DNA from 3 places in the Paenibacillus sp. FSL R5-0341 genome. Region 2 is predicted to be linked to each of the others. Evidence: predicted binding sites of a transcription regulator. Region 2 holds the regulator's gene; each other region holds the start of a gene.

Region 1 (11,110 bases), 1.0 Mb from region 2:
GTGGCCGGGTTCACGAATGTACGTGAGGGAATTATCGTTCATGCCCCTAACATCGGATTTCGGAATGTAGCCATTCGTTCGATTTTGGAGGAACGTCTGGGCAAGCCAATCAAAATAGATAACGATGCCAATGTAGCTGCACTGGGTGAAGTATGGGCAGGTGCGGGCAAAGGCGTAGACAATTGCGTATGTTATACACTCGGTACGGGCGTTGGTGGAGGCTTGATCTTGAATGGTAACATCTATCAAGGATTCTCCGGTATGGCGGGAGAGCTGGGTCATATCAGTGTTGTCCCTGATCTGGAGGCCATCAAGTGCGGCTGTGGTAAAATGGGATGTGTTGAGACGGTATCGTCTGCAACAGGTATTATCCGTATGGCGAAGGATGCCGTAGAACGCGGTGATCATACGTCACTGGCACTCGTTGACAAGATTGCAGCCAAAGAAGTATTTGATGCTGCGAAGGCAGGCGATGAAGTAGCACAGCGCATTGTAAACCGTGCGGCCTTCTACTTGGGCAAGTCCATGGCTACTGTAGCGGCTGTCATTAACCCGGAGATGTTCATCATCGGTGGTGGCGTATCTAAAGCGGGTAACTTCCTGTTCGACGAAATACGTACCGTATTTGCTAAGTTGACACCGGAACCGTTGCAAGAAGGGGTTCAGATTTTGGAAGCTACACTTGGTAATAATGCAGGTATTGTAGGTGCAGCAGGTCTTCTCTTGCGTTCCTAGTAACCTCGTAACAATATATGAAGACAGCAATATGATAAGGAGGGGACATTTATGCTTGAAGGTGAAGGCTCACCAGGCACAGGCGCCACGCTCATTATCATTACGGGCATGTCCGGAGCAGGTAAAACCATTGCAGTACAGAGCCTGGAGGATTTGGGTTTCTTCTGTGTGGATAATCTGCCGCCGGTATTGATTCCAAAATTTGCGGAACTGATTGAACAGTCAAACGGCAAGATCGGTAAGGTTGCATTGGTTATCGATCTGCGCGGGCGTGAATTCTTTACGGCTCTGTCCGAGTCTTTGAACTATATTAAAGATCATTTTACCATTCATTGCGAAATTTTATTCCTGGATGCTACAGATTCTGTACTTGTTCAGCGTTACAAAGAAAGCAGGCGCAGACATCCGCTGGCTCCTGAAGGCATGCCGTTGGACGGCATCCGGTTGGAGCGTAAGATGCTGGAGGAACTCAAAAACTCCGCTACACAGGTACTGAATACAAGTACAATGAAGCCTGCTCAACTGAAAGAACGCATCATATCCCGCTTTTCTCATCTGGAAAGCCAAATGCTGTCGGTGAATATTACGTCGTTTGGATTCAAGTATGGCATTCCAATCGATGCCGATCTAGTATTTGATGTACGTTTTTTACCGAATCCGCATTATATTGATCATTTGCGTCCGAATACGGGACAGAATAGTGATGTGTATGAATATGTTATGAAATGGCCAGAGACACAGGCGTTTCTGACAAAGTTGCTGGATATGCTGCATTTCCTGATTCCGCAATACCGGAAGGAAGGCAAAAGTCAGGTTATTATTGGAATCGGCTGTACCGGAGGCAAGCATCGTTCGGTAGCAATATCGGAATATTTGGGCAAGATGTTGGGAAGCAGCGAGACTGAAGCTGTCACCGTGAGCCATCGCGACGCTGACCGGGACCGTCATTAAAGAGGGTGAAGGGATGAAAGAGGCCGGACCACGAAGAGAACGTCCGAGAATAGTTGTAATGGGCGGCGGAACCGGATTATCCGTGATGTTGCGCGGTTTAAAAGAAAAACCGCTGGATATCACGGCCATCGTCACAGTTGCAGATGACGGTGGAAGTTCAGGCATCCTGCGCAATGAGCTACAAATGCCGCCTCCGGGCGACATTCGCAACGTGCTTACGGCACTGGCTGATGTAGAACCATTGCTTTCAGATATGTTGAAGTACCGTTTCAATACAGGCGCGGGGCTTGCAGGCCACAGCTTGGGGAATTTAATTTTGGCTGCAATGACGGATATTTCGGGCGACTTCGTGACCGCGGTGCGGGAACTTAGCCGCGTGTTTGCCGTTCGAGGTGAGGTATTACCAGCCGCCGGTCAGGCCGTGGTGTTGCATGCCGAGATGGAAGATGGGACAATTATTACAGGTGAGTCCAAGATTCCGGAGGCAGGTGGACGCATTAAACGCGTTTTCCTTGAACCGGATCACGTGGAGCCGTTGCCAGAAGCGGTAGAGGCTATTCGTCAAGCTGACGCCATTCTGATCGGACCAGGCAGCCTCTATACAAGCATCCTTCCCAATCTGCTCGTACCAAAGCTGGCAGAGGCTGTGGTAGAAGCTGATGCGGTGAAGATGTTTATCTGTAATGTGATGACACAGCCGGGAGAAACAGATAACTATACAGTAAGTGACCACCTTAAGGCGGTACACGAGCATATAGGTCATCAGCTCTTTGACTATGTTATCGTAAATAATGGTGATATTCCGCTGCAAGTGCAGAATAAGTATGCGGAAAAAGGAGCAAAACCGGTTGTATTGGATATGAATGTACTCGAAAGTGCCGGCTATCAGGTGGTTGCAGATACCCTTGTTCTGTTCAAAACCTATCTGCGTCATGATGCCGACAAGTTGAGTCATCACATCTACCAACTGGTACAAAATTGGATGTTACGGAAGAGGTGAAGTCCCATGTCGTTTGCAGCACAGACCAAAAAAGAGTTAACCATGATCGAGAGCGAACCGTGCTGCGAAAAGGCGGAACTTTCAGCCCTCATCCGTATGCTTGGTGCAGTGCAGTTATCGAATAAAAAAGTGATCTTGGATATTTCGACGGAGAATGCCGCCATTGCAAGAAGGGCATACTCTCTGCTTAAAAAGCATTTTCAAGTGCATACGGAACTACTGGTCCGCAAAAAAATGCGGCTGAAAAAGAACAATGTATATATTGTTCGTATTCCAACCATGGTACAGGAGATTCTCAATGGTCTTCATATTGTATCGGAAGGATTTCTGTTCACACCAGGGATTCATGCGGAGCTGTTTCAGCAGAACTGTTGTAAACGGGCCTATCTTCGCGGTGCATTTCTGGCAGGTGGATCGGTTAATAATCCGGAAGGTTCTTCCTACCATCTGGAGATTGCGTCCATGTATGAGGAGCACTGCCAGGCACTGGTCGATCTGGCGAATGAATTTCATCTGAATGCCCGGTGTATAGAACGGAAAAAAGGATTCATCCTATATATCAAGGAAGGCGAGAAAATCATTGAGCTGCTTAGCATCATTGGTGCTCATCAGGCCTTGTTCAAGTTTGAAGATGTACGGATTATGCGCGACATGCGTAACTCCGTTAACCGTATTGTCAATTGTGAGACGGCCAACCTGAATAAAACCATCGGAGCGGCGGTAAGGCAGATTGATAATATCCGGTTGTTGCAAAAGGAAGTTGGTCTGGAATCACTGCCTGAGAAGCTTCGCGAAGTGGCGGAGGTTCGACTCGCTCATCCAGATATCAACTTGAAGGAAGTGGGCGAACTCCTTAAAGGGACAGTCAGCAAGTCGGGAGTGAACCATCGGCTTCGCAAGATCGATGAGCTGGCTGAGAAAGTACGTACAGAACGTTATGGTTAAGACGGAGTAGGGTAAAGTGACAAGGTCAGCTGTTTCTGTTGAACAAAAACGGAGCAAGAAAGCCTGATGTAAAGGAGCCAGAAGAGTCACTCAGGCAGCTTGGTGCCATGTGCAATGGTAATGAAATGGGGCATCATAATGCCCTCCATAGCACCCTGAGTTTTTTCTTCTAGTGTCCGGCACAGGTTAATGTTATAATGTTGTATAAATATAATTGTGTATTTAATGTCCAGATTTCATAATAGGGGGTAAGTTTCCATGACAAAGCACCCGGTAGTTGTCCGTTTGAAAACGGGTCTCCATGCCAGACCTGCGGCACTGTTCGTTCAAGAGGCGAATAAGTACTCATCTGAAGTGTTCGTCGAGAAGGACGACAAAAAAGTTAATGCAAAAAGTATCATGGGGATCATGAGCCTTGCGATCAGCACAGGTACGGAAATCCAGATTAGTGCAGAAGGCGCGGATGCCGAACAGGCTGTAAACGCTTTAGTTAGTCTGGTAAGCAAGGAAGAGCTTGAAAACCAATAAGATATGATTCTTTCAATGAAGAAGTCCCGAAAGGGGCTTTTTTGCGTTTTTATTGTTTTCGCTATCGTCAAGTGCAACATTATGGAATTTGTCCCGTCTGTTAAGGTATCAAATGCTTTAAAGTTTGAGATGTTAACACATAAGGGGGCTATCGTGATGGGTAAACAATGGATGAAACCGTTTGGTGCGGTGCTGGTGGCAAGTACGTTGCTTGTTGGAGGAACAGCATGGGTTGCACCAGGTAACTATGCTTACGCTGCAGAGGTTCAGGGCGTACAACAGAATGTGATTAATGTCGTGGGTAAAGGTGAGATTCAGGTGAAGCCGGATATTGCTTACCTGTCCATTGGCGTGAACAGTACTGCAGAGACAGCTGCATCTGCCCAAAAAGCAAATGCTGCCAAAGTTCAAAAGGTATCCAACTTGCTGAAGAATACGTGGAAGATCAGTGCAGATGACATTCAAACCAGTCAGTTCTCTGTACAACCGAACTATACTTATAGCGAAAAAGACGGACAACAAATTAAAGGATACACAGCACATCATACGCTGACGGTCACATATCGTGAAATGGACAAAATCGGTGAGCTGCTCGATGCTGCTTCACAAGCAGGTGCCAACAACATTGAGAACGTGCGCTTTACTGTAGAAAATCCGGAAAGTTATGAGTCCCAAGTGATTGAGAAGGCTGTTGCCAATGCAGATGTGAAAGCTGGCGCCATTGCAAAAGCGGTTAAACGTCAACTGGGTGCTGTTCTTTCCGTGAGCCAAGGCGATGCCAATGTGCCTGTATTCTATGCAAGTGAGGCTTTGATGTCCAAAGCACTAGATACAGCAGGTAGCACTGAGATTGAAACAGGCCAGGTTAAAGTAAGCACAATCTTGAATATCACGTATGAAATGAAATAAACAAGAGTGAAATAAGGATTGTAAGCTAAATTAACCTTTCAAGTGTCATTTGAAGGGGTATAAAGAAATAATGACAAAGACTTTGTCCTCAGGACAGGGTCTTTTTTTGTTGTAAAATCAAACTTTAATGAAGTTAGAAGGGATGATACCCTTTTGAAAATAAATGAAATGCTGTTTTTTGGTATCTTTTTTGTATAGTTGTTCGTGACAAAAAGGTCATATCCCGTTATATTTTCCCTCCGATAATCATCAACATTGTAACTCGAGCTGTAAACCTTTCCGAAATTGGGTTAATTATAATAAAGAGGTGAGCGTATGAGATATGCGATCAGTTCAGGATTACATACGCAATGATCCCTAATTGTAAATTCAGAGAGGAGTTTTATATATGACATCATGGAAAAAATGGACAAGTGCGTTGCTGGCAGCAGGAATTATTGTGGGGAGCGGTGCAGTGTGGCAAGATAGTTCGGTACAAGCGGCTTCTGTATCCTCCAAAGTGACAACCCCGGCTGAGGTGACCCTGAAATCGGGTGGGAAAACACTGACTCAAAAAGGACTTCTTCAAGGTGGCTCAACTTGGGTCTCTCTTACGGCAGTTAAAGATGTGGCAGGTGGAACCTTGAAATATGATGCGAAAACCAAAGAGTATGCTCTGACAGCAGCCAATAACACGCTGACCATCAGCCTTTTGGACGGCCAGCCGAGTGTTCGAATTAACAACTATTATCCTCAAGTGGACGCCAAGCTGATCAACGGCAGACTATATATCCCATTCTCGGCGATGAGAGATTATCTGGGTGTGCAGGGGAACTGGGATGGCAAAACCAAAACGTTGACACTCAGCAAGGTGAAACAAAATAGCGTGAAAGTTAAAGCGGCAACCGTTAATGTCACTGTGAAAAATGCTGAAGTTGATGTTCAATATCCGCAGGTGAGTGGACTTGCCAGCAAGGAAGCTGAAGCGGCAATCAATAAAGTGCTTAAAGACGAAGTGGATGCATATGTAGCTGACTTCAAGAAACAGACATCTGAGTTCGGTGGCGCAACCGCCAACCGCCCATATGCATTTGAGAGCTCTTATGTGGTGACCTACAATGAAAGAGGCGTGCTGGGACTCATTACACAACGTTACGAGGATTATGCTGGCGCTCATGGTATGACAACCCGTACAGGCCACACCTTTGCGCTGGACACAGGTAAGGAGCTTACGTTAGATGATGTGCTGCAAAACAACAAAACCATGCGCGAGACGGTGGGTAAAAAAGTCGGTGAACAGCTGAAAGCCCGCGGTGGATACCTCGAAGGTTACAAAGAGTTAAATAAAGATCAGGATTTCTATGTGACACCAACAGGGGTGGTCGTGTTCTTCCAGCTGTATGAGTATACAGCGTACGCAGAGGGATTCCCTGAAATGCCATTTACGTATAAAGAGCTTCTTCCTAAAGGCACAGAACCTTTTAGCAATGTAACGGGAACCAAGTAAAGAATGATCATCGTGCACTCTTAAGTTATCTTTCTTATAAAATGAAAAAAAGAAGCCCCTATCATGTGATCATGATGAGGGCTTCTTCTCTTATAGACAACATAATTATATGTTGCTGATTACGTTAGGTGTTGATTATGTTAACGCGTAGACCGTGGTCTACGTCACACTTAGATGCCTTGGGAACCTACGTTTTCGATAACTTTATCAATGATACCGTAATCGGCAGCTTCAGCAGCACTCATGAAATAGTCACGATCTGTGTCTTTCTCGATCCGCTCCAGCGGTTGACCTGAACGCTCAGAGATGATGCGGTTCAAGGTATCACGCATTTTCAGGATGCGGCGAGCACGAATTTCGATGTCCGAAGCTTGACCTTGAGCACCACCAAGTGGTTGGTGAATCATGATTTCACTGTTAGGCAACGCAAAACGTTTCCCTTTCGCACCGGCATTCAGCAAGAATGCACCCATGGAAGCGGCCATACCTACACAGATGGTAGATACATCCGGTTTGATGAATTGCATTGTATCGTAAATCGCCATACCGGCTGTAATCGATCCGCCTGGGCTGTTGATGTATAAGTGAATGTCTTTCTCCGGATCTTCCGCAGCCAGGAACAACATCTGTGCCATAATGGCATTAGCCACTACGTCATTAACATCGCTACCAAGGAAAATAATACGATCCTTCAGCAATCTGGAGTAGATGTCGTAGGCGCGCTCACCTCGGTTGCTCTGTTCAACGACCATTGGAATAAAACTCACGTGAAAAACCTCCTCGGAATGTAAATGTTATTGGTGTTTATACTTAAACTGTTACCGTATTACCCACATAATAAACAATTCCAAACAAAAAGTCAAAGAAAGTCAAACTAACTTGCAAAAAAAAGAAACCTTTCCGGTTTCATTGGTTAAATGGGTTATGAGCTGTTAGATAAAAATGGCGCGCCCGCCAAGAATCGAACTTGGATCTCAGGCTTCGGAGGCCTACGTCATATCCATTGGACCACGGGCGCACATTATGTGACAGCAATAATGATTATAGCTCATGAAATATTTAATTGCAAGCAGTTCGTTGTGGTATTGGTTTGGATTGAGTTAAAAATGATCATGATGAAGAAGAGTGGATAAAGAGTGCATTTAAGTAAATGCTATTAGAGGTTTTGGACATGCCGTGTGAAATGTGTTTCTGAGCGATATGTAGACGAAAATAATTTGTTTCTTCTATATATGGTATGCGTGAGCTAGTCCTTGATCATGGAAGTCTAGGATTGTGAAAATAGGCGCGTACAAACGCTGGAAGCGTGTCGAAATAAGACGTTGAAACACTTGCATGTCACGTCAGTTTTAGGTAGAATAGACGTGGGACTTAAAAAGTTAACCCGGGACGTTTTAGGGCCACGAAAGAGAGCTTGGAACGAGAACTTGCGGGAGTGGAAAGCATGCGAACGATTTTAGAAGTACAAAAGCAGCTTCTGCCTGATCTCATGGATATCTTGAAAAAGAGGTATACGATTCTGCAACAGATCATGTTATCGGATGTGATCGGACGGAGAACGTTAGCTAATTCCATGCAGATGACCGAGCGGGTTCTGAGGGCTGAGACCGATCTGTTAAAGGCTCAGGGACTTATCGAAATTGACAGTGCAGGAATGAAGATCAGCGAGGCAGGGTATGATTTGCTGCAGCAGTTAGAGCCCGTTGCCAAAGAGTTGTTCGGATTATCCGAGCTGGAAGAGCGCATCAAGCAAGCCTACGGTCTGCAAAAGGTAGTTGTGGTTCCTGGCGATTCGGATGTTTCTCCATTTGCCAAAAGGGAACTGGGCAGAGCCGGAGCGAAGGCTCTCGGCAATATCATGAGTGACAACGACGTTGTCGCCGTAACTGGCGGATCAACAACGGCCGAAGTCGCAGAGCAGCTGACTCCGCCAACATCGCTCAAAGGTGTCTGGTTCGTACCAGCACGCGGTGGACTTGGAGAAAGCCTTGAAATTCAGGCGAATACGATCGCATCCACAATGGCAAAACGGGTAGGAGCGCAATACAAACTCCTGCATGTACCGGATTTGCTTAGTGATCATGCCTATGAATCATTAATCCAAGACCCCAGTGTTCAGGAAATTCTGGAGCTGATTCGGAAATCGCGGATTGTTATTCATGGAATTGGTGATGCCGTGGAGATGGCGACAAGACGTAAACTTGCGACGGAGATTATAGATGAACTCCAAGAGCAAGGGGCCGTATCTGAGTCTTTCGGTTATTACTTTAATGATCAGGGTGAGGTGGTACATACCATGCTTACACTGGGAATGCGACTTCAGGATATTGAACGAACCGATGTCGTGATCGGAATTGCAGGTGGCAAAAGCAAAGCTGCTGCCATTCACTCCGTGTTGCGATTTGGTCAGGAAGATATTCTGATTATTGATGAGGCTGCTGCCGAAGTCATCGTAGCCGAAATGGAATAAGAGTTTACTTTTCATTACAACCATTGTTGTCTTGACGGACTTCACCGTCTGTCTTGAATATATAAGTTTCATAAAAAAATTAATCAAAACTTGGGAGGAACTTACTCATGATTAAAGTAGGTATTAACGGTTTTGGACGTATTGGACGCTTGGCATTCCGCCGTATTCAAAATGTAGCAGGCATCGAGGTAGTAGCAATCAACGACTTGACTGACGCTAAAATGCTGGCTCATTTGCTCAAATATGATACAACTCAAGGTCGCTTCGATGGCGATGTTGAAGTACACGATGGCTTCTTCAAAGTGAACGGCAAAGAAGTTAAGGTATTGGCTAACCGTAACCCAGAAGAACTTCCTTGGGGCGACCTGGGCGTAGATATCGTTCTGGAATGTACTGGTTTCTTCACAACTAAAGAAGCAGCTGAGAAACACTTGAAAGGTGGAGCTAAGAAAGTTGTTATCTCCGCACCAGCTACTGGCGACATGAAAACCATCGTTTACAACGTAAACCATGAAATCCTCGACGGTACTGAAACTGTAATCTCCGGCGCATCTTGCACAACAAACTGCCTGGCACCTATGGCAAAAACACTGCAAGACAAATTCGGAATCGTTCAAGGTTTGATGACTACAATTCACGCTTACACTGGCGACCAAAACACGTTGGATGCTCCACACCCTAAAGGTGACTTCCGTCGTGCTCGCGCAGCAGCTGAAAACATCATCCCTAACACAACTGGTGCTGCTAAAGCAATCGGTCTGGTAATTCCAGAACTGCAAGGCATCCTTGATGGTGCAGCTCAACGTGTACCAGTAGCTACTGGTTCCCTGACTGAGCTCGTAACTGTTCTGAACAAAAAAGTAACGGCTGAAGAAGTTAATGCAGCTATGCAAGAAGCTTCCGATCCAGAAACTTTCGGATACACTGAAGACGAAATCGTATCTTCCGATATCCAAGGAATCACTTTCGGTTCCCTGTTTGATGCAACTCAAACTAAAGTTCTGACTGTTGGCGACCAACAATTGGTTAAAACTGTAGCTTGGTATGACAACGAAATGTCCTACACTGCACAATTGGTTCGCACTTTGGAGCACTTTGCAAAAATGATTAAGTAATATCTGCAATAACATAGAGCGGAAACAGATGCTATTGTTTCCGCTCTTTATATATCTACATTTTGCAAATTTCTCAAAAACACCAGGATTGACAAGGGATTTCAGCTCTTGATTGGTCCACCAAATACATGGGTGCGGAGGAAATACAGATGAACAAAAAAAGTGTACGCGATATCGAATTGACAGGAAAACGGGCTTTTGTCCGTGTAGATTTCAATGTGCCGCTCGAAGATGGTAAAATTACAGATGACAAACGTATTCGTGCAACGCTTCCTACAATCAACTTCTTGATTGAAAAAGGTGCTAAAGTCATTTTGGCAAGCCACATGGGTCGTCCTAACGGCGAAGTGGTTGAATCCTTGCGTTTGACTCCAGCAGCTGAGCGTTTGTCTGAATTGCTTGGTAAAACAGTTGTTAAAGCTGACGATTCTGTTGGTGACGCTGTTAAAGCTCAAATCGCTGAACTGAACAACGGCGACGTATTGTTGCTTGAAAACGTTCGTTTCCACGCAGGCGAAGAGAAAAATGATCCAGAACTCGCAAAACAATTCGCTGAACTGGCTGACGTTTTCGTTAACGATGCGTTTGGCGCGGCTCACAGAGCACACGCTTCGACTGAAGGAATCGCTCACTTGCTTCCAGCAGTGTCCGGTTTGTTGATGGAGAAAGAACTTGAAGTGTTGGGTAAAGCAATCTCCAACCCTGAGCGTCCTTTCACAGCCATCATCGGCGGATCCAAAGTTAAGGACAAAATCGATGTAATCGACAACCTGCTGAACATTGCAGATAACGTGATCATCGGTGGCGGTCTGACTTACACGTTCTTCAAAGCACAAGGACATGAAATTGGACAATCCTTGCTGGATGAATCCAAACTTGATGTTGCTCTCGGTTTCATCGAAAAAGCGAAAAAACTGGGCAAGAACTTCTACCTGCCGGTAGATATCGTAGTGTCTGACGATTTCAGTGCA
Region 2 (11,110 bases):
CAGACGTTGTGTCTCTTCTTCTTTTAGCTTGTTCACCGGAATTCCTGTCCAGTTGGCTACCACTTGTGCGATATCCTCAGGTGTTACTTCAGAATCCGTGCGACCTTGTTTTTCTTTCCACTGATTCTTCGTTACATCCAGCTCTTCACGGATTTTTTGTTCCGTATCACGAAGCGCTGCGGCTTTTTCGAACTCCTGGCTTTGAACTGCAGCGTCTTTTTCTTTACGGATATCTTCCAGACGGCTTTCCAGTTGTTTCAGGTTTGGTGGGATCGTGTAAGAATTCAATCTTACTTTGGAACCCGCCTCATCAATCAGGTCAATCGCTTTGTCTGGCAGGAAACGGTCTGTGATGTAACGGTCAGACAGTTTAACCGCCTGTACAATCGCTTCGTCCGTAATTTTCACGCGGTGATGCGCTTCATAACGGTCACGCAAGCCATGCAAAATTTGAATCGCTTCTTCCGGAGAAGGCTGATCGACAGTAATCGGTTGGAAACGACGCTCAAGCGCTGCATCCTTCTCGATGTATTTACGATATTCATCCAGTGTTGTCGCACCGATACATTGCAGTTCTCCACGGGCCAGAGCCGGTTTCAAAATGTTAGAAGCATCGATGGCACCTTCAGCTCCGCCTGCACCAATCAAAGTATGCAATTCGTCGATAAACAGGACAATGTTACCTGCTTGGCGAATCTCATCCATGATTTTTTTCAGACGATCTTCAAACTCACCACGATATTTGGTTCCAGCGACTACTGAACCCATATCCAGGGTCATTACACGTTTGTCGCGCAATGTTTCCGGAATCTCATTTGCAATGATTTTTTGTGCAAGGCCTTCAGCAATCGCTGTTTTACCTACACCTGGCTCACCGATCAATACCGGGTTGTTCTTGGTACGACGGCTGAGCACCTGAATGACACGCTCAATTTCTTTGCTACGTCCAATAACCGGGTCCAGGTTGTTCTCTCTGGCATAAGCCGTGAGGTCACGTGCCAGACTATCCAGCGTTGGTGTGCTTACATTGGCAGGTGTTCCATTATGACTGGATACAGCTTCACTGCTGCCAAGCAATTGCAGCACTTGTTGACGTGCTTTGTTCAGGCTAATTCCCAGGTTATTGAGCACACGTGCTGCAACACCCTCGCCTTCACGAATCAATCCGAGCAGGATATGCTCTGTGCCTACATAGGTGTGGCCCAATTTACGAGCTTCATCCATAGACAGTTCAATTACTTTTTTCGCACGTGGCGTATATGCAATGTTGGTAGGTTGCTCTTGGCCACGGCCAATCAGCGTTTCTACTTCATCCTGAATTTTTTCCAATCCGAGTCCCAGGCCGATCAGTGCTTTGGCTGCGATGCCTTCGCCTTCACGAATGAGGCCGAGCAAAATATGCTCAGTACCGATGTTATTATGACCGAGACGGACAGCTTCTTCCTGCGCGAGTGCGAGCACCTTTTGGGCCCGTTCCGTAAATCTTCCAAACATCATATCTCCTGCACCTCCATGGTTTTGGATAAAACGAGGGTCATGTAATAAAATAACCGTCGTATTCTTCATATCATTTTTGTTTGCAGCCGTGCTGCGAATAAAGTCATTTGGCATTCGTACATGCCTTATTATATAAAAGCCGCAATGCGGCATGAAACCATAATTCAATACAATATCAGGCTAAGCTAGGACTGCTTCGCTGCATTGATCGTATCACGAATCAACTGAGCACGATAGATGTCACGCTCATCTGTGCGCATATCTTCCCCGAATGTTTTCTGCAAAAATCCCGGCTGTGTCATCACATTCAACTCATTCATTACCGTAATGGACAATCCATCCAGTAAGCCGAGATCCACGCCAAGGCGTACATCCGATAAGCGCTGTGCAGCTTCCTTGGAATCAACAATAGCTGCATGAGACAATATGCCGTAAGAACGCATGACACGATCCGTAATCCGAAGTCTGGAGTCGGTAATTAACCGTTCTCTGGCTGTACGCTCATGACCTATCATCTGTAATACAACACCATGCAGGTTCTCGATGACTTCCTGTTCGGTCTGTCCCAATGTAATCTGGTTCGAGATCTGGAACAGGTTACCCATCGCCTCACTGCCTTCACCATATATCCCCCTTACAGTTAATCCCACTTGGGAAACTGCGGTTAGAATACGGCCTATCTGTTGCGTCATCACTAGGGCAGGCAAGTGCATCATAACCGATGCTCTAACACCTGTACCTACATTGGTAGGACAGCTGGTTAAGTATCCTCTGCGATCATCAAAAGCATAGTCCACGTGCGCTTCAAAAGCATCATCTATTGCGGAAGCTTTCTCCCAGGCTTCTTTCACCTGGAACCCCGGATAGAGGCACTGGATACGAAGATGATCCTCTTCATTAATCATAATACTGACCGACTCATCCTCACTGAGAATAACCGCACCATTCCTGGATTCATTCGCAAGACTTGGACTGATGAGATGTTTCTCCACCAGCACCCGTTTGTCGAGTTCGTCAATATCGATCAGATCCAACGTATGAAAATCCCCAAAGGCATGAACGTCATCGTATTGAAGTACTTCGCTCAGCTTATTCAGCACCTCTTCCGATTGCTCATTGGAAGCCAGCATCGGAAACGGAACATGCTGAAGGTTGCGTGCAATCCGGACACGGCTGCTAATGACAATTTCGGAATCAGCCGCATCACTGCGCATCCAGTCGCTGAGCGCCTTCTCTGTAAAGCGCAGATTAGGCATTACGCATCCCTCCTACTCATGACAAACTTTACTCCTGAGCTATTCCTTTTTCAAGTCCTCTGATCTGGTCACGGATCTGAGCCGCCTCTTCAAATTCCTCTTGCGCGATGCTCTCCTGGAGCTCACGCTTCAGATCAGCGATTTGCCGTTTCACCTTGATGCGACCACCAGCTCGTGCAGGCACTTTGCCTACATGGGACGTACTACCATGAACCCGCTTGAACAAAGGGTCCAGACGGCTGTCAAAATATTTATAACATGAACTGCAGCCAAATCGACCGATCTTGCTAAATTGTGAGTACGTCATACCACACTCTTCACATTGAAGTGCTTTTGCAGGTGGTGTTCCTGCCGATCCACTCTTGCCAGCTGGATCAAAATCAAGCAATCCTGACAACAAGTTGTGAATGGAAAATCCACCTGCTGTTCCAGGGATCATCTCCCCTTTTTCACGGGCACATGACTCACAAATATGGAATTCCGTCTTCTCTCCATTTACAATCTTCGTAAAATGAAGTGTCGCCGGACGTTTATTACATTCTTGGCACAGCATATTGATGTACCTCCTTTGACCCCGATAGTTTTCATTTACCGAGCAAAGATATTAACATCGCCTTCAACATTCTGGCACGAATTTGATCCCGGTAAGGAAGTTTGACCAATATAACCTCTCTAGATACAGCTGCTCGCATCAACCCGGCTTCCCGCTTGCTCAAGAAACGCGCTTCTTCCAGTTGATAGATCAGACCTTCGGCAGCTGTCTGCCCGATCTCATCACCAATACTATGATGCAAATGATTATGCAGAGCTGATTGGGCCGGTAATTCAATGCGCTGTATGCGAACATAACCACCACCGCCGCGTTTACTCTCTACCAGGTATCCCTTCTCGAGGGTAAAACGTGTGCTGATGACATAATTGATCTGGGAAGGTACACATGAGAATTGATCTGCCAGATCATTACGCTGAATTTCAACCATTCCTTCGGGACTTTCATGCAAAATACTCTTCAGATATCGTTCGATAATATCAGAGATATTACGCATCCAATCATCCTCCACTGTCTGAAACGTTAAGTCAATAAGGACCCACACGCCCCCACAGAGTACACCTCCTCTACCCATTTAACCAATCAGGAAAACAGCGAATCTTGCTTCCACAGGTATCAACAGGAGAGCGAAGGAAGCACGAAGGTCCTTTAATATTTCCTTGATCCTCCGATAAAATGAATCCCGTATATTGGCGATCACCCATCAGATTGTAGAAAGAAAGCTACTTAAGTATTAAACCTTTAGTTGACTTTGACTTTCTTTGACTTTATAACCATTATAGCATATTTTGTAGGTTTGCCAAGTGGGGTCACTATTCATTTTTTACGATTTTACACGAAATATTCCCCAGACACAAAAAAACCTCTCCAAAATTGCTGGAGAAGTCCTTTTGTCTTTCGATAACGCCGTATTTCTATATAATCTAATCAAGTTGAACAGAACAGCGAGAATAGGAATCAGAAGAAATCGAGCAAGTAGGTTTCCCTTACAGGAATCGCTTGTTCCAAAGCCTTGATTGCTGCTTCTGGTCCGTAAATTCTTCCGATCCGTGCCATTTCTGTTGGTCTGCGATATCCCATCAGCACCGCCGTGAGAGCTTGAATATCTACCTTAATGGTCTGATCATCAGTAATTGGCTCGGATGTTTTCCATATGGACGCCGTTCCGTTCATCGCCACGTTTAGTTGCCATACCCCTTCATTCCACTGAGCGTGGGTATCTTCTACCTGAAGAGCAATCTGTACCGGTGAATCCTGGCTTGCAAATGGATACTGAGATATAAACTGCTCCACACTAACGATACGCGCCATAAAATAAGGTACGATCTCTTGCTGAATCCGTGGGTTATCCAATTGGAAAGCAAGCGTATCACTGGCAGGTGCCTGCAACGTAACTTCCTGGATCATGGAATCATGATTGGCAATGAAGGTCCACAGCCCTTGTCTAGCCTCTTCATTCAGATAGATGATCTCTTTAATGGTAAACTTATTTTCCTTAACCTCATATAAAAGATAACCTTGTGCTGCATCAGATTCATCGTAATATACAGCCTTCTGGCTGCTCCCATTAACAAGAACCGAATTTTCCCACCTTGCATCATCCCGAACCAGAGTTCCGTTATAACGCTCAGCATAAGCACTGTATACTTCCTTTAATATGCTGAGGCCCGGATCCCCACGCCGAATTGTTCCCGGTGTCGCTTTTTTCAGAGGCAAATGAGCTGTAGGTACTTTATAACGTTTAAATTCAACATAAGTCTCCCATCCATACTTCCGATAGAAACCAAAAGAGAATGGATGCAAGAACGATATACTTTGTTTGTTACGATTCATTTCTTCCAACGCATGCTTCAGCAGACCCGCTACCCAGCCTTTGCGTCTATACTCTGGCCAGGTGGCTACACCCGCAATACCGCCCATTTCGAACGATCTGCCATGAATATAGGTTTGAAAAGGGATAATGTGAAGTTTGGCGCCTAGCTGCCCGTCCTCATATACACCCCATATATCCTGTGACGAAAATTGACTCCGTCGACTTTCTTTTTGTTCATCACTCATTACTACTTGAAAAGCATATTCGGAGAGTGCCATCGCCGGTTCAAAATCGTTTACCGTCAATTTTTGAATTTCCATGTCGTCCTACACCCCGTTCTCTAGAATGTTGAGATCATTTTCAATATGAAAGTCTGATACGCCATCTATGTATCCACTATGAGTGTGTCAGAGGATTATTGCAAAGTCAAATAAGAGATGCTCGCGCATCCCCTAAAATAAACAAATAAAAACCACCACCGAATAACATCGGCAGTGGTTCTTCGCTTGGCGGCGTCCTACTCTCCCAGGACCCTGCGGTCCAAGTACCATCGGCGCTAGAGGGCTTAACGGTCGTGTTCGGGATGGGTACGTGTGGAACCCCTCCGCCATCGCCACCAAACGCGGTGCTTACATTTCAGAGTGTTGTTCTCTGAAAACTAGATTCGAAACGAAACTTACGCGATCAGAACTTGCATATTTGGATAAGCCCTCGACCGATTAGTACTGGTCAGCTCCATGCATTGCTGCACTTCCACCCCCAGCCTATCTACCTCGTCGTCTTCAAGGGGTCTTACATACTGGGAAATCTCATCTTGAGGGGGGCTTCACGCTTAGATGCTTTCAGCGTTTATCCCGTCCGTACATAGCTACCCAGCGGTGCTCCTGGCGGAACAACTGGTACACCAGCGGTACGTCCATCCCGGTCCTCTCGTACTAAGGACAGCTCCTCTCAAATTTCCTACGCCCACGACAGATAGGGACCGAACTGTCTCACGACGTTCTGAACCCAGCTCGCGTACCGCTTTAATGGGCGAACAGCCCAACCCTTGGGACCTACTTCAGCCCCAGGATGCGATGAGCCGACATCGAGGTGCCAAACCTCCCCGTCGATGTGGACTCTTGGGGGAGATAAGCCTGTTATCCCCAGGGTAGCTTTTATCCGTTGAGCGATGGCCCTTCCATGCGGTACCACCGGATCACTAAGCCCGACTTTCGTCCCTGCTCGACTTGTAGGTCTCGCAGTCAAGCTCCCTTATGCCTTTGCACTCTTCGAATGATTTCCAACCATTCTGAGGGAACCTTTGGGCGCCTCCGTTACTCTTTAGGAGGCGACCGCCCCAGTCAAACTGCCCACCTGACACTGTCCCCGCACCGGATTACGGTACCAGGTTAGAACCTAGATACGATCAGGGTGGTATCCCAACGTTGCCTCCACACAAGCTGGCGCTCATGCTTCAAAGGCTCCCACCTATCCTGTACAGATCGTACCCAAATTCAATATCAAGCTGCAGTAAAGCTCCATGGGGTCTTTCCGTCTTGTCGCGGGTAACCTGCATCTTCACAGGTATTAAAATTTCACCGGATCTCTCGTTGAGACAGCGCCCAAGTCGTTACGCCATTCGTGCGGGTCAGAATTTACCTGACAAGGAATTTCGCTACCTTAGGACCGTTATAGTTACGGCCGCCGTTTACTGGGGCTTCGGTTCACAGCTTCGGATTGCTCCTAACCACTCCCCTTAACCTTCCAGCACCGGGCAGGCGTCAGCCCGTATACTTCGCCTTACGGCTTCGCACAGACCTGTGTTTTTGCTAAACAGTCGCTTGGGCCTTTTCACTGCGGCCCCCTCGTGCTATTCACACTACCGGGGCACCCCTTCTCCCGAAGTTACGGGGTCATTTTGCCGAGTTCCTTAACGAGAGTTCTTCCGCGCGCCTTAGAATACTCTTCTCGCCTACCTGTGTCGGTTTGCGGTACGGGCACCATCACCTGGCTAGAGGCTTTTCTTGGCAGTGTGAGATCATGACCTTCGCTACTGTAATTTTCACTCCCCATCACAGCTCAGCCTTACAATGTGCGGATTTGCCTACACATCAGCCTTACTGCTTGGACGGACATCCATCAGTCCGCGTCACTACCCTACTGCGTCCCCCCATTGCTCATAACGGCTTACGGTGGTACAGGAATTTCGACCTGTTGTCCTTCGACTACGCCTTTCGGCCTCGCCTTAGGTCCCGACTTACCCTGAGCGGACGAGCCTTCCTCAGGAACCCTTAGGCTTTCGGCGGATCAGATTCTCACTGATCTTTTCGTTACTCATACCGGCATTCTCACTTGTATAATGTCCAGCGCTCCTTACGGTACACCTTCAACCCTTATACAACGCTCCCCTACCCCTGATGCAAAGCATCAAGCCATAGCTTCGGTGGTGTGTTTAGCCCCGTTACATTTTCGGCGCAGAGTCACTCGACCAGTGAGCTATTACGCACTCTTTCAATGGTGGCTGCTTCTAAGCCAACATCCTGGTTGTCTGTGCAACTCCACATCCTTTCCCACTTAACACACACTTGGGGACCTTAGCTGATGGTCTGGGCTGTTTCCCTTTTGACAATGGATCTTAGCACTCACTGTCTGACTCCCGGAAGTAAGTCTATGGCATTCGGAGTTTGACTGAGCTTGGTAACCCTTGCGGGCCCCGCACCCAATCAGTGCTCTACCTCCACGACTCTGTTTTCCGAGGCTAGCCCTAAAGCTATTTCGGGGAGAACCAGCTATCTCCGAGTTCGATTGGAATTTCTCCGCTACCCCCACCTCATCCCCGCATTTTTCAACATGCGTGGGTTCGGGCCTCCAGTGCGTGTTACCGCACCTTCACCCTGGACAGGGGTAGATCACCCGGTTTCGGGTCTACGTCCACGTACTAAGTCGCCCTATTCAGACTCGCTTTCGCTGCGGCTCCGGCTCTTCACCTTAACCTTGCACGGGAACGTAACTCGCCGGTTCATTCTACAAAAGGCACGCCATCACCCCTAAAACGGGCTCTGACTTTTTGTAAGCACACGGTTTCAGGTTCTATTTCACTCCCCTTCCGGGGTGCTTTTCACCTTTCCCTCACGGTACTGCTTCACTATCGGTCGCTAGGAAGTATTTAGCCTTGGCAGATGGTCCTGCCGGATTCATACGGGGTTTCACGTGCCCCGCACTACTCGGGATCCGTCTCGGAGGGAACAGACTTTCAATTACAGGGCTTTTACCTTCTTTGGCGGGCCTTTCCAGACCTCTTCGCTTAACCGGTTCCTTTGTAACTCCATGTGAGACGTCCCACAACCCCAAAGAGCAAGCTCTCTGGTTTGGGCTTCTCCGCGTTCGCTCGCCGCTACTGACGGAATCACTATTGTTTTCTCTTCCTCAGGGTACTTAGATGTTTCAGTTCCCCTGGTATGCCTCTACATAACCTATGTATTCAGTTATGAGTAACTGGAAATTACCCCAGCTGGGTTTCCCCATTCGGACACCCCCGGATCAAAGCTTGCTTACAGCTCCCCGAGGCAGTTTCGTTGTTCGCCACGTCCTTCATCGGCTCCTAGCGCCTAGGCATCCTCCGTGTGCTCTTAGTAGCTTAACCATTTTGTTCCGGTTTCGGTCGCTCGCTTCCCTTGGTTTGGACTGCGCCCAAATCCAAAAGTCGCTCTCACCCGATACCATCACAAAAGCAATTTAACTACCTTTATACACTTGACTTGTTTGCACAAGTTCAGCTTAAAGGAATGTTCTAATTCGCGTTTGTTTCGTTTCGATATCTAGTTTTCAAAGAACAAGCCAAATAGATGAAATTGTTTGGTGGAGCCAAGCGGGATCGAACCGCTGACCTCCTGCTTGCAAGGCAGGCGCTCTCCCAGCTGAGCTATGGCCCCTCAAATTCCATCAAAACTGAACAAATGGATAAGTAACTGTGTTGCTGTCGCAGATTCTAAGAACCTGCGTATTTGAATGTTTCCACGCGGGAAACGATTCTCCATAGAAAGGAGGTGATCCAGCCGCACCTTCCGATACGGCTACCTTGTTACGACTTCACCCCAATCATCTATCCCACCTTCGGCGGCTGGCTCCTTGCGGTTACCCCACCGACTTCGGGTGTTATAAACTCTCGTGGTGTGACGGGCGGTGTGTACAAGACCCGGGAACGTATTCACCGCGGCATGCTGATCCGCGATTACTAGCAATTCCGACTTCATGCAGGCGAGTTGCAGCCTGCAATCCGAACTGAGACCGGCTTTGTTGGGATTGGCTCCATCTCGCGATTTCGCAGCCCGTTGTACCGGCCATTGTAGTACGTGTGTAGCCCAGGTCATAAGGGGCATGATGATTTGACGTCATCCCCACCTTCCTCCGGTTTGTCACCGGCAGTCTATCTAGAGTGCCCATCCGAAATGCTGGCAACTAAATATAAGGGTTGCGCTCGTTGCGGGACTTAACCCAACATCTCACGACACGAGCTGACGACAACCATGCACCACCTGTCTTGAATGTTCCGAAGAAAAGGTACATCTCTGTACCGGTCATTCAGATGTCAAGACCTGGTAAGGTTCTTCGCGTTGCTTCGAATTAAACCACATACTCCACTGCTTGTGCGGGTCCCCGTCAATTCCTTTGAGTTTCAGTCTTGCGACCGTACTCCCCAGGCGGAGTGCTTAATGTGTTAACTTCGGCACCAAGGGTATCGAAACCCCTAACACCTAGCACTCATCGTTTACGGCGTGGACTACCAGGGTATCTAATCCTGTTTGCTCCCCACGCTTTCGCGCCTCAGCGTCAGTTACAGCCCAGAGAGTCGCCTTCGCCACTGGTGTTCCTCCACATATCTACGCATTTCACCGCTACACGTGGAATTCCACTCTCCTCTTCTGCACTCAAGTCACCCAGTTTCCAGTGCGATCCGGGGTTGAGCCCCGGGATTAAACACCAGACTTAAATGACCGCCTGCGCGCGCTTTACGCCCAATAATTCCGGACAACGCTTGCCCCCTACGTATTACCGCGGCTGCTGGCACGTAGTTAGCCGGGGCTTTCTTCTCAGGTACCGTCACCTTGAGAGCAGTTACTCTCCCAAGCGTTCTTCCCTGGCAACAGAGCTTTACGATCCGAAAACCTTCATCACTCACGCGGCATTGCTCCGTCAGGCTTTCGCCCATTGCGGAAGATTCCCTACTGCTGCCTCCCGTAGGAGTCTGGGCCGTGTCTCAGTCCCAGTGTGGCCGATCACCCTCTCAGGTCGGCTACGCATCGTCGCCTTGGTGAGCCGTTACCTCACCAACTAGCTAATGCGCCGCAGGCCCATCCCCAAGTGACAGATTGCTCCGTCTTTCCAGTTCTCTTCAGGCGAAGAAAACAACTATTCGGTATTAGCTACCGTTTCCGGTAGTTGTCCCAAACTTGAGGGCAGGTTGCCTACGTGTTACTCACCCGTCCGCCGCTAACCATCAGAGAAGCAAGCTTCTCTTCAAGTCCGCTCGACTTGCATGTATTAGGCATGCCGCCAGCGTTCGTCCTGAGCCAGGATCAAACTCTCCAATAAAGTATTGAAAAGAGCGATAAGCTCATTTTGAATCTGACGATTCATTGTGAATCAAAAGTTACTATCCATTTGTTCAGTTTTCAAGGAACTTGTATGTCCTTTTATGTTGATGTTTGTCAACCAGACAGGAATCTTATCATATAATGTTAACTAACTTACTGTCAACACTTTGTTTTCGTCACCTTTCAAATGATTATGACAATCATTCGTTTGAAGCGACAAGAAATAATATATCATGTAGCGATTTATTTAGCAAGCATTTTTAATCTACCATTTGATATTATATAAATCTTCAACAACGGTATCTTGCCTTCAGCCTATATGCGGCACATTAACACAATATCTGAAACAAAAATGGAACCCTATTAAAGGCTACTTTATATCCAAGAAACATGTCCTTTCTATAATATTGATTTCTAA
Region 3 (11,110 bases), 600 kb from region 2:
AGAAGACGGATTCTTCTTGGCCTCTTCCAACACAACCCTTGCGGCAGCTGTCTTCCCGACTCCGGGAGGGCCATAAATAATAACATGTTGCGGATTCGCACTGCATAATGCAGCTTTAAGGGCACGCAGCCCGTCTTTTTGCCCAACAATATCGTTAATGGTAGCTGGACGCGTCTTCTCCGACAACGGCTTGGTGAGTGAGATTGAACGCAGCTTGCGCAGCTTCTCCAGTTCCTTGCGAGATTCTCGCTCAACGGCACTGCGGTTCGTTTTCTGACCACGTAGCAGGTTCCAGAAATACAAACCAATCACCACTCCAAAAAATAACTGAATCAACATGATGACCATACCAAATTCCATGTCTTCACATCCTCCTATTTTGTCGCTATTCTCATATGAGATCATGCTAATACTTGGTAGTATAGCCTTTTCAACGCGACGTAAACGGGCGATGCGGAATTTGTATGCTAGAAAATAAAAAGCCCACCATCGCTGGCGGGCTGTTACGAAAACTAGATATGAATCAATCAGTGCGAACGACCAGGAATAACACCTGTCTCTTCATAGGCTTCGACGATTTTGTCGATCTCTTTTTTCAATTCCTCAACCATGATTTCTTCAGGCACTTTACGGATCATCTTACCATGGCGGAATAAGAGACCTTCTCCACGAGCACCGGCAATGCCGATATCCGCTTCTTTGGCTTCACCTGGGCCATTAACTGCGCAACCCAGCACCGATACTTTAATCGGTACCTTAAGTTTGGAGATATACTCTTCCACTTCGTTGGCAATGGAGAATAGATCGATGTCCAAACGTCCACACGTCGGGCAGGAGATCAATGTAGCTGCATTCGTAATGAGTCCAAAAGTTTTGAGCAAATCACGAGCAACCTTGATTTCTTCCACCGGGTCCGCACTAAGCGAGATTCGCATTGTTGAACCAATACCCATGGACAGCAAGGCTCCCATACCTGCAGAGCTTTTGATCGTTCCAGAGAACAGTGTACCTGCTTCGGTAATCCCGAGATGCAACGGATACGGAATAATTTGAGCTGCTTTGGTATAAGCTTCAATCGCCATCGGCACATCGGATGCTTTGAGGGACACGATAATATCATGGAAATCCAGTTCTTCCAAGATACCAATGTGATACAATGCACTTTCTACCATAGCATCAGCTGTAGGATACCCGTACTTCTCAAGCAGATGGTTTTCAAGTGAACCTGCATTTACCCCGATCCGAATTGGAATACCGCGATCTTTACAAGCCTTAACTACTTCTTCGACTTTAGCACGTTTACCAATATTACCTGGATTGATCCGCACTTTATCAATGCCGTTCTCAATTGCAAGCAATGCCAGCTTATAGTTGAAATGAATATCTGCTACGAGCGGTATGTTGATGCGTTTTTTGATTTCCTTGATAGCTGCAGCAGCTTCCTCATTATTTACCGTTACACGTACCACTTGACAGCCGGCTTCTTCCAGTCGCAGAATCTCTGCAACTGTTGCCTCTACGTCTGCCGTTTTGGTTGTACACATACTTTGAATAATGACTTCATTACTGCCACCGATCGTTACGTTTCCCACTTTCACGGGACGTGTATCTTGTCTTAAATACATGAGTGATTTCTCTCCCCACAACGTCAAAGCTCCACCCTGACAGAGACATGAATTCGCCTTCTGCCAAAGTGGAGAACTGACAAGTCTATATTTCAGAGTTCAAACAGGTTTCAGGCTTTCATTAGGCGCTTTCTTCCTGCTTATCGTCCTTCGATTGGCTTAGTTCAGGCACGACTCTTTTCTCAACGACTTCTTCGGTAATGACACAGTTCGTAACATCTTCACGTGAAGGCACTTCATACATGATTTCAAGCATGATGCCTTCAATGATGGCACGCAAACCACGTGCACCTGTATTACGTTTGATTGCTTCTTTTGCAATCGCGAGCAATGCAGCTGGTTCAAATACCAGATTTACATTGTCCAGCTCAAGCAGTTTTTGGTATTGTTTGGTAAGCGCGTTTTTCGGTTCGGAAAGAATCCGTACCAACGTATCTTCATCCAGTGGCTCCAACGTGGAGATGACTGGCAGACGGCCTACAAATTCCGGAATCAGACCGAATTTCAGCAAGTCTTCCGGCAATACCATGCCCAGATATTCACCTGGTTTCAGATCTTGTTGCTCAGCAACAGTGTTGAAACCAATGACTTTTTTACCGATCCGACGTTTGATCATTTGCTCCAGACCATCAAAGGCACCACCGCAAATGAACAGGATATTCGTTGTATCGATCTGGATAAATTCTTGATGAGGATGTTTACGACCACCTTGTGGTGGTACAGAAGCCACGGTTCCTTCAAGAATTTTCAAGAGTGCCTGTTGTACACCTTCACCCGATACATCACGAGTAATGGATGGGTTTTCGGATTTACGCGCTACTTTATCAATCTCATCGATATAAATAATGCCACGCTCTGCTTTTTCCACATCATAATCAGCAGCTTGGATCAGCTTCAGCAGAATGTTTTCTACATCCTCACCTACATAACCCGCTTCTGTTAATGAAGTAGCATCAGCAATAGCAAAAGGTACATTCAGAATTTTTGCCATCGTTTGCGCAAGCAACGTTTTACCAGAACCCGTAGGTCCTAACAGCAAAATGTTACTCTTCGACAACTCAACATCTTCAATCTTGCTTTGTGTGTTGATCCGTTTGTAGTGATTATACACTGCAACAGACAATGACTTCTTCGCTTGTTCCTGACCAATAACATATTGATCCAGGATATTACGAATTTCTTTCGGTTTTGGAATATCTTTGAGGTCTACTTCTTCATCATGACCGAGTTCTTCCTCAACGATTTCGGTGCAAAGTTCGATACATTCATCACAAATGTACACGCCTGGTCCAGCGACCAGCTTACGTACCTGTTCCTGAGATTTACCGCAAAAAGAGCATTTCAGTTGCCCTTTCTCATCGTTAAATTTAAACATGAAACCACCCCTTTAGGAATTGATCGGTCTACTGAGCACCTGGTCAATAATGCCGTACGTCTTAGCTTCGTCAGCGCTCATGAAAAAGTCACGGTCCGTATCCCGCTCAATTTTCTCAAGAGACTGACCCGTACGATCGACGTATATTTGATTCAGTTTCTGACGTGTTTTAATAATCCATTCTGCGTGTATCTTAATATCCGCAGCCTGTCCTTGAATACCGCCAAGCGGCTGATGAATCATCACTTCGCTGTTCGTCAGCGCATATCTCTTGCCAGGCGCACCGGCTGTCAGCAATAAAGAACCCATGCTTGCTGCCATTCCTACGCAAATGGTAGATACATCCGGCTTGATATATTGCATCGTATCGTATATACCCATCCCTGCGGTGACAGAACCACCAGGTGAGTTAATGTACAAGCTGATATCCTTTTCAGGATCGTCGGCTGCCAAAAACAAAAGCTGCGCTATGACAAGATTGGCTACATCGTCATCAATCGCACTGGTTAGAAAGATAATGCGATCCTTCAGCAAACGCGAATATATATCGTAAGACCGCTCGCCTCGATTGGTTTGTTCTATAACCATTGGCACCAGACTCATGAGACCAACCTCTTTTCTACATGTAATTAGACATAGGCCACCTGTAAAGCAAACCCAAATTCATTCTAACACTTTCCTGTGACAATGTCATTTTTCACAAGTGTGTCAGACATCAGTTCGTTTACTTTTTTGCCTGATCATATTTAACCATGTTTTCTATGTATGTGCAAATTGAAGCCATCCTATGCCGTATTGCCATTTTTTATTTGCACGAAGTGTCATAGGTATGTAAAAAGTGTACACCGATCAATAAAATTAGTATCCATCCATATTATTACTTCATTTTCTATAAAATGGATGTCATAATTTAAAAATAAGGCACGCAATAGTTCACGTGCCTTATCGTTTATTCAACTGACAAGTTGATAACAGCTTGTCTTATTTTTCGTCAGCTTCTGCAACAACTTCTTCAGCTGGAGCTTCAACTGGCTCAACAACTGTGCTGTTCTCAACAAGAACGTCAATCGTTTTACGCAGTTTAACTTCATCGCGAAGGCTGTCCAGGGAACCATTACCCTCGAGGATGCCACGGATCTCTTCAGCAGGACGCTTGTAAGATTCAGCCATTTTTTCGAGTTCTTGATTCACTTCTTCGTCAGATACTTCAATGTTTTCCGCTTTACCTACAGCTTCAAGCACCAGGTTATTGCGAACACGTTTGGAAGCATCTTCTTGCATTTGTCCTCTCAGGTCAGCTTGAGTCTGGCCAGAGAAGCTCAGGAACATTTCAAGGTTCATACCTTGGTTGCGCAGACGGTTGTCGAAATCACGCATCATGTTTTGTACTTCGCTCTCAACCATTGCAGCAGGAATGTCCACTTCAGCGTTCTCAGCCACTTTTTCTACAACTGCATTTTCTTGAGCAGCTTTGGCTTCGTCAGCTTTACGGGATTCCAATTGTGTTTTCAGGTCAGCTTTGTACTCTTCCAGTGTGTCGAATTCACTAACATCTTTAGCAAACTCATCATCCAATGCAGGAAGCTGTTTGCGTTTGATTTCGTGAATTTTCACTTTGAATACCGCTTGTTTGCCAGCAAGTTCTGCTGCATGGTAGCTCTCTGGGAAAGTCACTTCTACGTCTTTGAAGTCGCCTGTGGAAAGACCCACAACTTGCTCTTCAAATCCAGGAATGAATGTGTTGGAACCCAGTTCCAGGGAATAACGCTCAGCTTGTCCACCTTCGAAAGGTACACCATCAACGGAACCGTCGAAGTCGATTACTGCAACGTCGCCGTTTGCAGCGGAACCTTCGTCGATTACAACGAGTTCAGCGTGACGTTGTTGAAGACGCTCAAGTTCTTCAGTCACTTCTGCGTCAGTTACTTCACCTTTTGCTACAGCAACTTCGATTCCTTTGTAGTCACCCAGGGTAACTTCAGGTTTCACAGTTACTTTCGCTTTGAACTTGAATGTTTGTCCTTTAGCGAATTGTTCAACATCTACGTCAGGACGATCAACCGGGAAGATATCCGTTTGGTCGATTGCTTCTGTATAAGCTTCAGGAAGCAAAATGTCGATTGCTTCTTGATAAAGGCTCTCTACACCAAAACGTGCTTCGAAGATGGAACGTGGTACTTTACCTTTACGGAATCCAGGTACGTTTGCTTGTTTTACCACTTTATTAAAAGCTTTGTCGAGTGCTGCAGTTACACGATCTGCATCCACTTCAACCTCAAGAACCCCAAGGTTCTTCTCTATCTTTTCCCAAGTTGCTTTCATTGTATACTTTCCCCTCCAAAATTCACATGTTCACGTAGGCAATCACGTACAAAATAACCATTTTAGTATAAACAAGATTAGATTCTTTTTCAAGGGGAATCCCTTGATACAGTTTAAGGAAAACGTTTCCGGCCTCGATTAACCGTCCAAACCGGCAGATACAAACTGTTTCATCGAACGATAAGCCTGCTCCAGTCGAAAGCGCATCGCGCCTGTCACAGCATACATTGAGCGGGTATTTTCCTCATCATGCGAGCCACCCAGACTGTCTGCAACGGTCATATGTAGAGCTGCTGCCCATATATCTGTCATGGAATCATTTTCTTCCAGCATCGATATATAATCACGGGTTCCATACACCGCCATCACATATTGTATCCACAGTTCCTGGGCAAAATAAAAGAGCGTAGGTTCATGAACCTCCGTTTGATCAGCTACTCGTTCCAGAATCTGAACGATTTGGAGCGGGAATTCTTCTGGTTTAAGAGGCACGGTATCAATCTCGACCTCTACCTGCTCTTCGCCTCTCGTAAACAGGATCATACCTTGAACACCTCGGCGACGCAAGGTTTGCAGCACCCGGAATTGAAGTAAAGGGTGAAGCGACTTATCTTTTAACCAACTCGTAAGTGCCTCGTCAATCTTCGGCAGATCAAGATAGGCAAGCTGCTCCAAAGCCAGCATCGTCTGTTCAGACAGTGGCTCTTCCATTACAGTGCGAAGCATCTTATCTGCATAGCCATCATCCTGTTCAAGCTTCAAACGGGCATGCTGCCTCGCCATGTCTTCCTCACTAACCTCTTCCTCTTCCCGTTCCTCATGAACGGCAGGCGAAATTTCTTCATAATGAGGGAACGCAGCCTGAAGCCATTCGAGCAGGGCCCGCCATTCATCATAGTGGCGCTCTTCCTGTCCCTGACATTGCAGCAAAAAGTGAAGCAATTTCATCGCTTCACCATACCGTTCATTTTCAAGCATCACTGTCAATTGAATCTGGTAATAGTCCAGCGTCTTAGGAAACAGCACAATATTGTTGTTGTGCTCGGTTTCCGGGGTCGTGGATTCCTTAATGGGAGCACCTCCTCTATATCCTGAATCTCCAGTCGGAATCAACATAAATAGATGTATATATTAAAACGATTGTCGATCTATTTTCTGAGTTCTCCTGATATTCTAACATAACCTTAAATATAATGAAAAAAACGTTACTGCCGCCAAATATCATATACGAAAAACAGTTTAAAATAAAACGCTTGATATTCCTGTTTGTATATGATAAAATCAATTTTGCTTGAAAAAATTCATGTCTCAGTAGCTCAGCTGGATAGAGCAACGCCCTTCTAAGGCGTCGGTCGGGGGTTCGAATCCCTCCTGGGACGTAAAAAAAAAGAAGCTTCCCTCGGGAAGCTTTTTTTCGTACTTGGGATGAGAACCCCAATGGTTCGTCGGAGCATCCACTTCGTTAGCACCACTTCGCAGTCTCGACTGGAAGGAGAGTATCCCTCCTGGGACGTATTAAAAAGAAGCTTCCCTCGGGAAGCTTTTTTGCGTTCTAGGGATAAGAACCCCAATGGTTCGTCGGAGCATTCGCTTCGTTATGAGCTCTAACCCGCTCCATTGGAGCATCCGCATTTGCTCACTCCACGAGCGAAACGTCGCAGTAACGAATGTTCTAATGAACATAGGGCACTTTATTTACTCCAAAATCAGCATTATGGAATTCTAACTGAATCTTATAGAGCTTATTTCAACATTTCGAGGTTGATACCACAAATATATGCAGTAAGTTGCCTGATTAACGTTGCTGAGGTTCGTTAGAATCCGAACATGGCGGTTATCCGCTTAATAAGACCTCTTAGATTCGTTAGAGCTTATCAGGTCAAAGGTAGTCAATGCGTCCGCGTTCCAGTGGGGGCTTTTTTTCATTTCATTGCTCAATATTGACAACGAATGTTATGCTTGCGGAGTGGATAATGTAACAATCCATACATATTAACTCATTAGGAAACAGGAGATTTTATCATGTCATCTTCAATACAGCAGCACTCATCTATCCAAGCCCAAGAAGAACATTCTTCGACATCCAAAAGATTCGGCCTGTTATTGGCAGGCATTATCGTCATCGCCGCTACCATGCGTTCACCGATCACGGCGACCGGTCCCGTCGTGGAGATGATCCGCTCGGATACAGGTATCGGCCATACAATGGCGGGGCTTCTAACCTCGCTTCCTTTGCTTGCTTTTGCAGCAGTCTCTCCGTTTGCACCACGTCTTGCGAAACGTTTAGGACTTGAATCAGCCTTGCTGATCGCTATCATCATCGTAACTCTCGGGGTGGCGTTACGTTTATCGCCATCTGTCTTGGCCTTATACACAGGAACCGCAATATTGGGATGCGGCATTGCGTTAAGCAACGTGCTTTTACCCAGTTTGATCAAACGCGATTTTCCACTGCGTGTTGGTATCGTGACCGGACTATACTCCGTATCGATGAATATATTTGGCGCCATCGCCTCAGGCATGAGTGTGCCAGTAGCAGGAGCAACTTCTATAGGTTGGCGCGCTTCTCTGGGGATGTGGGCCTTGTTATCCATTCTCGCACTACTCTTGTGGCTCCCCCAGGTCGCTGCGGGACGCCAGCGAATGTTATATGTTGCCACCCAGAGTGAAGGGACACCTGTGCGTCTACGGACATCATCCCTGGCCTGGTTCATTACATTATTTATGGGTCTGCAATCTCTAATCTTCTATACGACGATTACCTGGCTTCCCGAGATTCTCGCCGAGCAGGGCTTCAGCCCCACCTCAGCAGGCTGGATGCTCTCCTTAATGCAGATGGTTAGCGTACCCGTTACCTTTATCGTTCCGATCCTCGCTGGTAGAACGAGAGACCAGCGTATGCTAACCACGATAACGTGCTCCTCTTTAATTGTCGGGTATGCTTTATTGTTAAGCGGACTCCCTTCGCTCGTTACCATCGGCGTCACGCTGGCTGGAATAGGTGCCGGCGCTTCGTTTGGACTGGTAACGATGTTCTTCGTCCTTCGTACCAAAGATGCCAGACAAGCTGCCAGTTTGTCCGGTATGGCCCAGTCATTCGGTTATATGCTGGCGGCAGTGGGACCTCTGCTGTTCGGCATGCTTCATGACTGGACAAAAGGATGGACCCTTCCATTGCTGATACAGGTTCTTCTGGCCATCGCTTTACTCATCGCAGGTATCCAGGCCAGCAAAAATCGAATGATCGGTTAGTCATACAATTCGTTTATATAGAAAGAACAACATGAAACGGCCTCCATCCTGCAAAATCAGGATGGAGGCCGTTTGTGCATTGAACAATTCCTTCATTAATCTAATCAGCTTCAATGAGGAAGAACTTACTTCACTTTTACCGTGATCGTATCTGTGCTGGTAACTCCGGCTGCGTTAATTAACTCAGCTCGATACGTGTACGTGCCCGAAGCTTTCCCGGACAGTGTACTCACAGCGCTTTGAGCAAGAGGTGTAACCGCACGGAGTTCTTGCGTGTCGATCAATTCATCATTTTCATAGAGACGGTACTCAGAGGCATTCGTCCCCCACCACAGGTTCATGGTTACCTTATAGTTGCCGTCGCCATCCCAGTTATCCTGAGAGAGAACTGCTTTGCCAGGCGTTGCATTGGTAACCTGAACAGTCAACGTCTGACTCCGTGTTGTTCCCTTGTCATTCGTTAACTCGGCCACATACGTATATGTGCCGTTGGCTTTGCCCGTGATCTTCGTCTGAGCAGACTGCGCTGAAGGCGCGTTATAAGTCAACTTCTGCGTATCAACCAAAACCCCGTCTTCATATAACTTGTAGCTGGTTGCGTTCTCGCCCCACCACAGGTTCATGGTAACGATATATGAGCCTTCTGGCAATCCGTTGCCTACCCAGTTATTGTGAGACAATACAGGCGTGCCTGGGGCCTTGGTGGCCGGAGTTTCAGGTTCGGTCTCCACGGCTTCCAATTTCAATGCCGTATTGGCTGTACCCGAAAGCCCCTGTTGGTCTTTTACCGTAAGTTCAACATTGTATTCCCCTGCTTCGATCCCTTCCAAAGGAAGGCTGAAGGTGCCATCCGCTTGTACTTCAAAAACACCTTCTTTTTGAATCGAACCATCTTCTTTTTTCACAACATACGTTGCTTCCAAGGAAGCTGCCGGATCAAACGCAATGTCCCATCCGCTCGCAAGCGCAGGAGCAACTCGGAAGTACAAATCTTCCACGCTACCATTAAGAACAGCAGATTCATCCACTGTGAACTCCAACGCTTCTGGTGCAGTTACAGCCGGAGCTGTCTTTTTCACCAAAAATGGAGAAGTATCTTCCTTATATGTTTTGCCGTCCGTACCAATGGTAGTGATATCAACGGTGTATAAACCATCTGGAATCTCTGTCACTTCATCGGTTGTGTAGTCCGCATAAGTGCCGTTCCAAGCAAGGTTATATCTTGCATTTGCACTAAAGTTAAAATAGTTACCGAAAATGGAACCGATATATCCATCTTGATAATAACCACCTTCTGGGTTAAGGCCATCATAAATCTCGATCAGGGCGAAAGTCATTGGATTATAGAATTCCATCGCTACATTCAGCGTATCCAATGTACCATCAGCCTTCAGTGGATAGTGGAATGGATTTTTTTCAGTACCTTTTACCGTTTCAATATATTTCACTCCACTCAACGTAACGTTGAAATGAGCAACATATGGCACAGTGAAGGTATTGGTTCCGTTCGACAACTCAATGTATCCTTGAGCTTCTGTAACCGCGGTAACCCCTCGTGGAACAGTGATTGTCACTGCAAGTTCTTCCTCACCATTCAGTGTGAACGAACTCTTGTCTACCGCAACGGATACACCAGCGACATTACGCGTCGGATTCACATTTACGGTGTAATCTCCACCAGTACCATTCAGTGCTTCAACTTTGATCGTTTTGGTGATCGTCTTTTCGTCTGTGCTCAGGAAATTACCGTAATTGATGCTTCCGGTGATATTTTCCTTTTCAACAACAGAGCCACTCTCTGTGTATTGAGTAACATCAAGCACTTTCACAAAAGCAGCAGGATCGATGGTGTTCACAGCCTGAATGCGCCCTGCACCTTGATCAAATACATCAAACTTGGTCGTATCCAGCACTTTACTATTGTTCATGAGCGCTACTTTGATATCAAATGGCGTCCAGTCCGGATGCTTCTCAATCAACAGCGCAATCAAACCTGCTACATGAGGTGTAGCCATACTTGTACCTGTTTTACGATCATAAGCTTGTGCGTAATCTGCGTCTGGCTCATCCTTGCCGTAGGCAGGAATCGTAGACAGAATGCTTGTACCTGGTGCCACAATATCCGGTTTGATATCCAGCGTTACCTTTGCAGGTCCACGTGAACTGGATGAATTCATCTCATCGCCCGGAGTTTGGGAACGTTCAAAGTCACTAAAGCTCACTTCAACAGTTTGTCCTGCGTCCAGCTCAGCCTTGATCACATCTCCATCTTCCTTGGACATGCTCAGTGTCGGAATGAGTTCAAAGTTATCGCCCAGACTTACACCGATCGGACCGGGAATGTTGTTATATACAATAACAGCCACGGCTCCAGCCGCTTTTGCATTGGCGATTTTCTCTACAAATGCGAGTTCACCACGCTGAATCAATGCTACTTTGCCTGTAAAATCCTTGCCTTCAAAATCAGCTGGTTTACCCAGTGCTGCAAATTCAAGTCCAAATTTTCCTGTCAAAACAGTTTCAGGGTCTGCTGACA

Evidence for each region. Region 2 encodes CtsR, which represses protease genes until heat stress. Its sites were predicted from a motif close to ATGGTCAATAAAGGTCAAACA; they were not measured.
Region 1: a site for CtsR is predicted at 7,410-7,430, ahead of clpP (ATP-dependent Clp endopeptidase proteolytic subunit ClpP). Genes of this name have one in related genera too.
Region 3: a site for CtsR is predicted at 3,734-3,754, ahead of clpP (ATP-dependent Clp endopeptidase proteolytic subunit ClpP). Genes of this name have one in related genera too.

What each region holds. Positions count from the first base shown of each region.
Region 1 is NZ_CP150241.1:183,179-194,288, forward strand. It holds gene MKX75_RS00900 (ROK family glucokinase) at 1-735, shown strand, start outside; gene rapZ (RNase adapter RapZ) at 787-1,686, shown strand; gene MKX75_RS00910 (YvcK family protein) at 1,700-2,686, shown strand; gene whiA (DNA-binding protein WhiA) at 2,693-3,631, shown strand; gene MKX75_RS00920 (HPr family phosphocarrier protein) at 3,890-4,159, shown strand; gene MKX75_RS00925 (SIMPL domain-containing protein) at 4,316-5,068, shown strand; gene MKX75_RS00930 (DUF4163 domain-containing protein) at 5,457-6,554, shown strand; gene clpP (ATP-dependent Clp endopeptidase proteolytic subunit ClpP) at 6,725-7,321, opposite strand; tRNA gene MKX75_RS00940 (tRNA-Arg) at 7,498-7,572, opposite strand; gene MKX75_RS00945 (sugar-binding domain-containing protein) at 7,999-9,024, shown strand; gene gap (type I glyceraldehyde-3-phosphate dehydrogenase) at 9,132-10,139, shown strand; gene MKX75_RS00955 (phosphoglycerate kinase) at 10,289-11,110, shown strand, end outside.
Region 2 is NZ_CP150241.1:5,732,380-5,743,489, forward strand. It holds gene MKX75_RS25945 (ATP-dependent Clp protease ATP-binding subunit) at 1-1,497, opposite strand, end outside; gene MKX75_RS25950 (protein arginine kinase) at 1,683-2,753, opposite strand; gene MKX75_RS25955 (UvrB/UvrC motif-containing protein) at 2,782-3,306, opposite strand; gene MKX75_RS25960 (CtsR family transcriptional regulator) at 3,338-3,799, opposite strand; gene MKX75_RS25965 (GNAT family N-acetyltransferase) at 4,261-5,436, opposite strand; rRNA gene rrf (5S ribosomal RNA) at 5,621-5,737, opposite strand; rRNA gene MKX75_RS25975 (23S ribosomal RNA) at 5,816-8,741, opposite strand; tRNA gene MKX75_RS25980 (tRNA-Ala) at 8,955-9,030, opposite strand; rRNA gene MKX75_RS25985 (16S ribosomal RNA) at 9,138-10,690, opposite strand.
Region 3 is NZ_CP150241.1:5,130,870-5,141,979, forward strand. It holds gene lonB (ATP-dependent protease LonB) at 1-360, opposite strand, end outside; gene ispG (flavodoxin-dependent (E)-4-hydroxy-3-methylbut-2-enyl-diphosphate synthase) at 528-1,625, opposite strand; gene clpX (ATP-dependent protease ATP-binding subunit ClpX) at 1,747-3,000, opposite strand; gene clpP (ATP-dependent Clp endopeptidase proteolytic subunit ClpP) at 3,013-3,603, opposite strand; gene tig (trigger factor) at 3,982-5,322, opposite strand; gene MKX75_RS23050 (hypothetical protein) at 5,461-6,300, opposite strand; tRNA gene MKX75_RS23055 (tRNA-Arg) at 6,628-6,701, shown strand; gene MKX75_RS23060 (MFS transporter) at 7,345-8,574, shown strand; gene MKX75_RS23065 (S8 family serine peptidase) at 8,700-11,110, opposite strand, start outside.